One region of the Leclercia sp. genome, then DNA from elsewhere that is predicted to be linked to it. Evidence: predicted binding sites of a transcription regulator. Region 1 holds the regulator's gene; the other holds the start of a gene.
The links. Region 1 encodes LexA, which represses DNA repair genes until DNA is damaged. Its sites were predicted from a motif close to TNCTGTATGTACATACAGNA; they were not measured.
Positions count from the first base shown of each region.

Region 2: the regulator LexA is predicted to act here: its motif matches at 1,839-1,858, upstream of mutH (DNA mismatch repair endonuclease MutH).

Region 1 is NZ_DAIQCE010000007.1:125,110-129,530, reverse strand. It holds gene plsB (glycerol-3-phosphate 1-O-acyltransferase PlsB) at 1-1,426, opposite strand, end outside; gene V7Q49_RS16790 (diacylglycerol kinase) at 1,582-1,950, shown strand; gene lexA (transcriptional repressor LexA) at 2,060-2,668, shown strand; gene dinF (MATE family efflux transporter DinF) at 2,732-4,051, shown strand; gene V7Q49_RS16775 (CsbD family protein) at 4,193-4,402, shown strand.
Region 2 is NZ_DAIQCE010000008.1:19,939-24,359, forward strand. It holds gene ptsP (phosphoenolpyruvate--protein phosphotransferase) at 1-861, opposite strand, end outside; gene rppH (RNA pyrophosphohydrolase) at 874-1,404, opposite strand; gene mutH (DNA mismatch repair endonuclease MutH) at 2,089-2,781, shown strand; gene V7Q49_RS17010 (YgdI/YgdR family lipoprotein) at 2,912-3,130, shown strand; gene V7Q49_RS17015 (NADP(H)-dependent aldo-keto reductase) at 3,383-4,421, shown strand, end outside.

The sequences.
Region 1 (4,421 bases):
TCAGCGGCATAGGTTCGCCGAAGTTGACATACCCCTGGCCGAGGTTACGCAGCTTGCTCAGGCCGCGCAGCATCTGCAGCAGGCTCTCTTTCTCTTTGGTGGCACCGCGCAGCTCTTTGGCGTAGGTACCCACTTCCATCACGTGCTCGTAACCTATGTAGATTGGCACCAGGGTGATTGGACGCGTACCGCCGCGCAGCATCGCCTGAATGGTCATCGACAGGGTGCCGGTTTTCGGATCGAGCAGACGGCCGGTACGGGAGCGGCCGCCCTCCACGAAATATTCCACCGAGTAGCCGCGGCTGAACAGCTCGCCCAGATACTCGCGGAACACGGTGGAGTAGAGCTTGTTGCCTTTAAAGGTACGGCGAATAAAGAACGCACCCAGACGGCGGAAGATCGGGCCTGCCGGCCAGAAGTTGAGGTTGATACCCGCAGCGATGTGCGGCGGCACCAGCCCCTGATGATAGAGCACGTACGAGAGCAGCAGGTAGTCCATGTGGCTGCGGTGGCAGGGCACGTAGACAATCTCATGGCCGTCGTGGGCCAGCTGGCGCACGCGCTCGGCGTTGTGCACGTTGATCCCCTGATAGAGACGGTTCCAGGTAAAGCTCAGGATACGGTCGCTAAGGCGGATCATCTCGTAGGAGAAGTTGGCCGCAATCTCTTCCATCAGGGCGATGGCGTTTTGCTGCGCCTTCTCGTGGGAGATTTTTTTGCTACGCGCTTCGTCTTCGACGGCGCGGGCAATGGCCTTCGAGGCCAGCAGCTTATTAAACAGATCCTGACGGGCCGGCAGGCGCGGGCCTACCGCGGCCAGACGCTGACGGGCAAAGTGCATGCGCGCCACGCGTGCCAGCTTCTGGGCAATGGTCTTATCCGTACCGTGCTCATCGGCCATGCGACGCAGGGAGACTGACGGTGAAAAACGGACGAAGCTGTCGCGGCCAAGCCAGTTGACGGCGAAAAACTTCTGCACCCCGTTGAGCATGCGCAACGGCGGATTTTCCTCGCCTTTATCGCGCCCCGGACGACGACCAAACATCACCGACACGGGCACCATCTGCACGTCCAGCAGCGGGTTGCTGCGGTGCAGATCGAGGTAGTCATGGAACAGCTTGATCGACTCTTCTTTCGGCGTGTACCAGGTGAACACGCGAGGGCCACCGTGGATAAAGATGTAGCGCGGCAGCTGGGTGCCGTCGATCTCCAGCGGCTCCAGCGGATCGGGAAGATCGTGCGCCAGGCACTGGGCGCGCAGCGTCAGCAAGTCGGCCTTCGAGTTATAAGGCAAAACGTACATAATAGGACGCGAGGTATCGAGTCCCAGTTCCAGCGTCGGAACCGCCGGAATAGACTTGCTTTTTACCAGGACGCTTAATGGTAAATTAAGTAATTTGTAGTAAATTCGTGGCCAGCCAGACATAAACGATGTAAAGCCTCTGGTTAAAAATGCAATTGCGGCGCAAGGATAACAGAAAGCGCGCAAAATTTCTGTTGTTACCCGTCATACTTCCGGTGGCTGCGCCAGGCGCTTAACCCACCGTTTCTGACGCTATTTTCGAAGAAAGGTTTCTTTTAATGGCCAATAATACCACTGGGTTAACCCGAATCATTAAAGCTGCCGGCTATTCATGGAAGGGCATCCGTGCTGCCTGGATCAATGAAGCCGCATTTCGCCAGGAAGGGGTTGCGGTCGTCGCGGCGATTATCCTTGCCTGCTGGCTGGACGTTGATCCCATCACCCGCGTATTACTGATTGGCTCGGTGATGTTGGTGATGATAGTCGAAATTCTCAACAGTGCGATCGAGGCGGTCGTCGACCGTATCGGCACTGACTTTCACGAGCTCTCGGGCCGGGCAAAAGATATGGGCTCAGCCGCGGTGCTGATGGCGATTATCGTTGCGTTGTTTACCTGGGTCACGCTGCTTTGGGGACATTTACGATAAGCCTTCAGAAACCGAACAAGTCTCTGGTTTTTTATGCGGTTTGTGGTTCCAAAATCACCTTTAGCTGTATATACTCACAGCATAACTGTATATACACCCAGGGGGCGGAATGAAAGCGTTAACGACCAGGCAGCAAGAGGTGTTTGATCTCATTCGGGATCATATCGGCCAGACGGGTATGCCGCCGACGCGTGCAGAAATCGCGCAGCGTCTGGGCTTCCGTTCTCCAAATGCCGCCGAAGAGCACCTTAAGGCACTGGCGCGCAAGGGTGTGCTTGAGATTGTTTCCGGTGCGTCTCGCGGTATTCGTCTGCTGATTGAAGCCGAAGAGGGCCTGCCGCTCGTCGGTCGCGTTGCCGCGGGTGAACCGCTGCTGGCGCAACAGCACATTGAAGGCCATTATCAGGTCGATCCGGGCATGTTCAAACCGAGCGCAGATTTTCTGCTGCGCGTAAGCGGTATGTCCATGAAAGACATCGGCATTCTGGATGGCGATCTGCTGGCGGTACATAAAACGCAGGACGTGCGTAACGGTCAGGTCGTGGTGGCGCGCATCGATGATGAAGTGACCGTCAAGCGCCTGAAAAAGCAGGGCAACACCGTGCAGCTGCTGCCGGAAAACAGCGAGTTTTCCCCGATTGTTGTCGACCTGCGCGAAAATAACTTCTCCATCGAAGGGCTGGCGGTTGGCGTCATCCGCAACGGTGAATGGTTATAAATCCTTTCTGACAAACTGCGGCAGTGCCGCAGTTTGCTTTTCCTGCCTCTGGCGAACATTTTCATGTCTCTCCTGACTGCTTCAGACAAGGCGTTGTGGCGTCTTGCGCTTCCCATGATCGTCTCCAATATCAGCGTCCCTCTGCTTGGGCTGGTGGACACGGCTGTGATTGGTCATCTCGATTCCCCCGTTTATCTGGGCGGTGTCGCCATCGGCGCGACGGCAACCAGCTTCCTGTTTATGCTGCTGCTCTTTTTGCGCATGAGCACCACCGGCCTCACCGCGCAGGCCTATGGCGCGAAAGATCCGCTACGTCTGGCCCGCGCGCTGGTGCAGCCGCTGATCCTGGCCCTGGGTGCCGGGCTGCTGATTGTGCTGTTGCGCACGCCGCTTATCGATCTGGCGCTGCATATCGTTGGCGGCAGCGAGGCCGTGCTCCATCAGGCGCGGCGCTTCCTTGAGATCCGCTGGCTCAGCGCCCCGGCATCGCTGGCTAACCTGGTGCTGCTCGGCTGGCTGCTGGGGGTGCAGTATGCCCGGGCGCCGGTGATCCTGCTGGTGGTGGGTAACCTGCTCAACATCGTGCTGGATCTGTGGCTGGTGATGGGCCTGCAGATGAACGTGCAGGGGGCCGCGCTGGCGACCGCTATCGCAGAGTACGCCACTCTGATGATTGGCCTGTGGATGGTCTGGCGGGTGCTGGCCCTGCGTGGTATTTCGCTGGCGCTGCTGAAAACGAGCTGGCGGGGCAATATCCGCAAGCTGCTGGCCCTCAATCGCGACATCATGCTGCGCTCGCTGTTGCTACAGCTCTGCTTCGGGACGCTGACGGTAATGGGGGCACGGCTGGGGCCGGAGATCATCGCCGTTAACGCCGTGCTGATGACCCTGCTGACCTTTACCGCCTATGCGCTGGATGGCTTCGCTTATGCGGTCGAGGCACACTCCGGGCAGGCCTATGGCGCGCGGGAAAGCGGGCAACTGCGGGAAGTGTGGCGGGCGGCCTGCCGTCAGTCCGGCCTGGTGGCGCTGGCCTTTGCCCTCATCTATGCTCTGGCAGGCGATCACATTATTGCCCTGCTGACTTCACTGCCCGAGCTGCGCGCGCTGGCGAGCCACTATCTTATCTGGCAGGTGATCCTGCCGGTGGTAGGGGTCTGGTGCTATTTGCTGGATGGCATGTTTATCGGTGCCACCCGAGGGGCAGAGATGCGCAACAGTATGGCCGTGGCGGCCGCTGGATTTGGCCTGACGCTTTTCACCCTGCCGTGGCTGGGCAACCACGGTCTGTGGCTGGCCCTGACCGTGTTCCTGGCCCTGCGGGGGCTGTCTCTGGCCTGGATCTGGCACCGGCACTGGCGCAACGGCAGCTGGTTTTCATAGCGGCTTCGCCTGGCCGAACGGTAAAAGATTCCGAATAACAAACCGAACGCCGCAGGCTTATCTATAATTATTATCACGTCCAGCACGAAACGTATTTCAGGACGAACTTAACCTTAACGACCGAACGAAGAGGAATCGATGATGAATAAAGACCAAGTCGGCGGTAACTGGAAGCAATTTAAAGGTAAAGTAAAAGAACAGTGGGGCGACCTGACTGACGATGACATGACCGTCATCGAAGGTAAACGTGACCAACTGGTGGGTAAAATTCAGGAACGCTATGGTTATGAGAAAGACCAGGCAGAGAAAGAAGTTGGTGACTGGGAAACCCGTAACAACTATCGCTGGTAATTAACCTATACCCGCAGGT
Region 2 (4,421 bases), on a different contig from region 1:
AGTTAAGGCGGCAAACTGCTCGGCGAATTTTTCGATGATCTTTTTGACCGCCCACTCGGCGACCGAGCCTCTGTCGACCTCGTCAAACAGCTCCCGGCGCAGCCGGGCATCGGACAGCAGGTGGGAATAAAGATCGAAGATCGCCGCCGTCTCTTTCTGCGCACCGGCAGCAAAACGCTTGCTGTAGCGACGAAACTCATTGGCGGCCTCTTCCAGCGCGCCGGTGAGACGCTCCCGCTCAAGGGCAGTGTCCAGCGTCGAGGCTTCGTAAACCTGCTCCATTAACGGCAGCGTGGCGTCCATCCAGCCTTCCGCAATCGCAACGCCCGGCGAGGCCGGTAAGGCGCGAATACGCGTCTGACGGTACTGACCAAACAGCGCCGCCAGCTGAGACTGTGAGAGGATGGCCGCCATTTGCGTGGCCAGCGTAACGAGGAACGACTCTTCGCTTTCATCGTACTGACGCAGTTCACGCTGCTGTACCACCAGCACGCCAAGGAGTTGACGACGCTGGATAATAGGTACGCCGAGGAAGGCGCGGAAGCGCTCCTCTTTTACGGAGGGGATGTATTTAAAGCTGGGATGTTTCTGCGCATCGGCAAGGTTGATGGGTTCCGCCAGTCGCCCGACCAGACCCACAACGCCTTCATCAAATGCCAGCGCAACGGTACGACCACGCGGTTTTTTTAATCCGCGCGTGGCCATAAGGTAGTAACACCTGCGGTCGTGGTCGGCCAGATAGACCGAACATACCTCGGTTTCCATCGCAAGGCAGATATCCGTGACCAGAATATCCAGCGCCTCGTTGAGCCGTGGGGCACTGGCCACCTTCTCGACTATTTCGCGCAGGCGGGTGAGCATAATGTGCGTAGCTTAACCTCTTTTACGTCGCCAGGCAGGTGCGCTCTGCGGCTTAGGAGGCGTCTCCTGAAGCAACATCACAGCACTTGCGAACTCTTTCATCACCCTACGGTAAACGTCGCGCTTAAACGACACGACCTGACGAACGGGATACCAGTAGCTGACCCAGCGCCAGCCATCAAATTCGGGCGTGCTGCTGGTTTGCATATTGATATCCGCATCGCTGCTCACCAATTGCAGAAGAAACCATTTCTGTTTCTGGCCGATACATACCGGCTTTGTGTCCCAACGCACCAAACGCTTCGGTAACTTGTAACGCAACCAGTTGCGGGTCGAAGCCAGAATGCGAACATCCTTGCGGCTTAAGCCAACCTCTTCGAACAGCTCCCGGTACATCGCTTGCTCTGCGGACTCTCCTGGATTGATCCCACCTTGGGGAAATTGCCAGGAGTGCTGACCATATCGCCGGGCCCACATAACCTGACCCTGGCGATTACAAATTACGATACCTACATTCGGGCGGTAGCCATCGTCATCAATCACCGGACTACCCCAAACTAAACCTTATATATAAATGATTGTTTCACACTCCAGTGAGGCGGTAAACCACTCTCTTTCTGGCCTGAAGCCTAATAACATTTGAATAACTCACAATTATCAGCCGAGTTATAAACAGATGACCGGTTTGAAGGGCAATTTTATTCACTTTTTCTGTGGATAGAGTTGTGAAGAAGTGTGGAATTACCGATGGACAACCCAGATCACTCTGAATATTGCAGAGATGAGCGTTTTTTACAAACCGCTATAATTCATGAAGTTAAACTGTGAATTACCTGAATTGCACAGCATAGTGTGATGTACATCACCTTAAAGATCCTGGTGCTGATGAAAGATCGAACAACGTCGGTTTTATCCACAGATTGTGCCAATAAGTTAGGCACATTTTGTCTGATTTTTCGATTTTCGTCGCACGTCAAGGCTGTAAATGGAAACAGTAGTGGGGGTTATTCGCAGTTATCCCATTTTTCTGTGGATAACAGGGTGTAAGATCCTGTTCATTGTCAGTGACCAGATTTGAACAACCGGGATAACCTCCTTGGCGAAACGGGATTACAGGCAATAAAAAGGCTGATAAATCATCGACCTGGCATCGGTAAAAAGAAAAAGATAAACTCAGTCCGTGCAGTGGAAAACTGCTGTTCATTTTTTAACCAGAAGGCAATGCTCATGCTTCCCCTCGCTCCCCTGACCTCTCCCCCCGCAACGGAAGCGGCATTACTGCAACAAGCGCAACGCCTGGCGGGATACTCGCTGGGAGAACTGGCTGCCCTTGCTGGTTTGCCCATTCCGCCCGATCTTAAGCGGGATAAAGGATGGACGGGCGTTCTGCTGGAGCTGTGGCTGGGGGCCTGCGCGGGCAGCAAACCTGAACAGGATTTTGCCGCGCTGGGGGTGGAGCTGAAGACCATCCCGATCGACAGCCTGGGTCGCCCGCTGGAGACCACCTTTGTCTGCGTGGCACCGTTAACCGGCAATACGGGGATCACCTGGGAGAGCAGCCACGTGCGGCATAAGCTGAAGCGCGTGCTGTGGATCCCGGTAGAGGGGGACCGCGCGATCCCGCTGGCAGCCAGGCGCGTCGGGGCACCTTTGATCTGGAGCCCGGATGAAGAGGAAGATCGCCAGCTACGGCTGGACTGGGAAGAGCTGATGGACATGATCGTGCTGGGCCAGGTTGAGCGTATCACCGCCCGCCACGGCGAAGTGCTCCAGCTCAGACCCAAAGCGGCAAACAGCAAAGCCCTGACTGAAGCCATCGGCGCGCGCGGCGAACCGATCCTGACCCTGCCCCGCGGCTTTTATCTCAAAAAGAACTTCACGGGCGCTCTTTTAGCACGTCACTTTCTGCTGAACACCTGACTTTTTAGCCAGAATTATGCTGTTTATCACATATTTGCCTGTTTTTTCAGATTTCACCGCTTTGTGAAAACCATTGCCCGGGTTATTACTACAATAAGATGTGATACGAGCCAGGTGGAGGTAATAAACAATGAAAAAATGGGCAGTAATAATCTCGGCTGTTGGTTTAGCGTTTGCCGTTTCAGGTTGTAGCAGTGATTACGTCATGGCGACGAAAGATGGTCGTATGATCCTGACCGACGGCAAACCCGAAGTCGACGATGATACCGGTCTGGTCAGCTACCGCGATCAGCAGGGTAATAATATGCAGATTAACCGCGACGAAGTTTCCCAGATTATCGAAAGATAGTATTGAAGGTCAGCGGCTTGCTGGCCTTTTGATTTTTCTCTTCCTCTTTCGCTTCCCCTCTGCCATGTTTATATACCCGTCATACTTCAAGTTACAGACGCGTTGGCTGCGCTCGCTCAACCCAGTCACATAGTTATCTATGCTCCTGGGGATTCGCTCTCTTGCCGCCTTCCTGCAACTCGAATTATTTAGGGTAGGTCCTTTGTCAGGAGTTTCCTGACGCGTACAACATGTCTACTAAGGAAGCCGGCTATGCATTATCACCGTATCCCCCATAGCGCTCTTGAGATAAGCCAACTGGGGTTGGGCACGATGACATTTGGTGAACAAAATAGCGAAGCCGATGCCCATGCACAACTCGATTACGCCGTCAGCCAGGGCATTAACCTGATTGACGTCGCTGAAATGTATCCGGTTCCGCCACGTCCGGAAACCCAGGGTTTAACCGAAACCTACGTCGGCAACTGGCTGGCAAAACGCGGCAACCGCGAAAAGCTGATTGTTGCCTCCAAGGTGAGCGGCCCGTCGCGCAATAACGACAGCGGCATTCGCCCGAACCAGATCCTCGATCGTAAGAACATCCGCGCGGCGCTGGACGCCAGCCTGACGCGTCTGCAGACCGATTACCTCGACCTCTATCAGGTTCACTGGCCTCAGCGCCCGACCAACTGCTTCGGCAAGCTCGGCTACAGCTGGAGCGACAGCGCGCCGGTCGTTACGCTGCTGGAAACGCTGGAAGCCTTAACCGAGTGCCAGCGTGCGGGTAAAATCCGCTACATCGGCGTCTCTAACGAAACGGCCTTCGGCGTGATGCGCTACCTGCATCTTGCAGATAAGCACGACCTGCCGCGCATCGTCACCATTCAAAACCCCTACAGCCTGGTAAACCGCAGCTACGAGGTGGGTCTGGCGGAGGTGAGCCAGTATGAAGGCGTTGAGCTGCTGGCATACTCCTGCCTCGGCTTTGGCACGCTGACCGGTAAGTATCTCAACGGGGCAAAACCGGCGGGGGCGCGTAATACCCTGTTCAGCCGCTTTACCCGTTACAGCGGCGAGCAGACGCAGAAAGCGGTAGCGGCCTATGTGGATATCGCCAGACGTCACGGGCTCGATCCGGCGCAGATGGCGCTGGCTTTTGTGCGTCGTCAGCCGTTTGTTGCCAGCACCCTGCTGGGCGCGACCACCATGGAGCAGCTGAAAACGAATATCGAAAGCTTCCATCTGGAGCTGAGCGAAGAGGTGTTAGCGGAGATTGAAGCGGTGCATCAGGTGTATACCTACCCGGCACCGT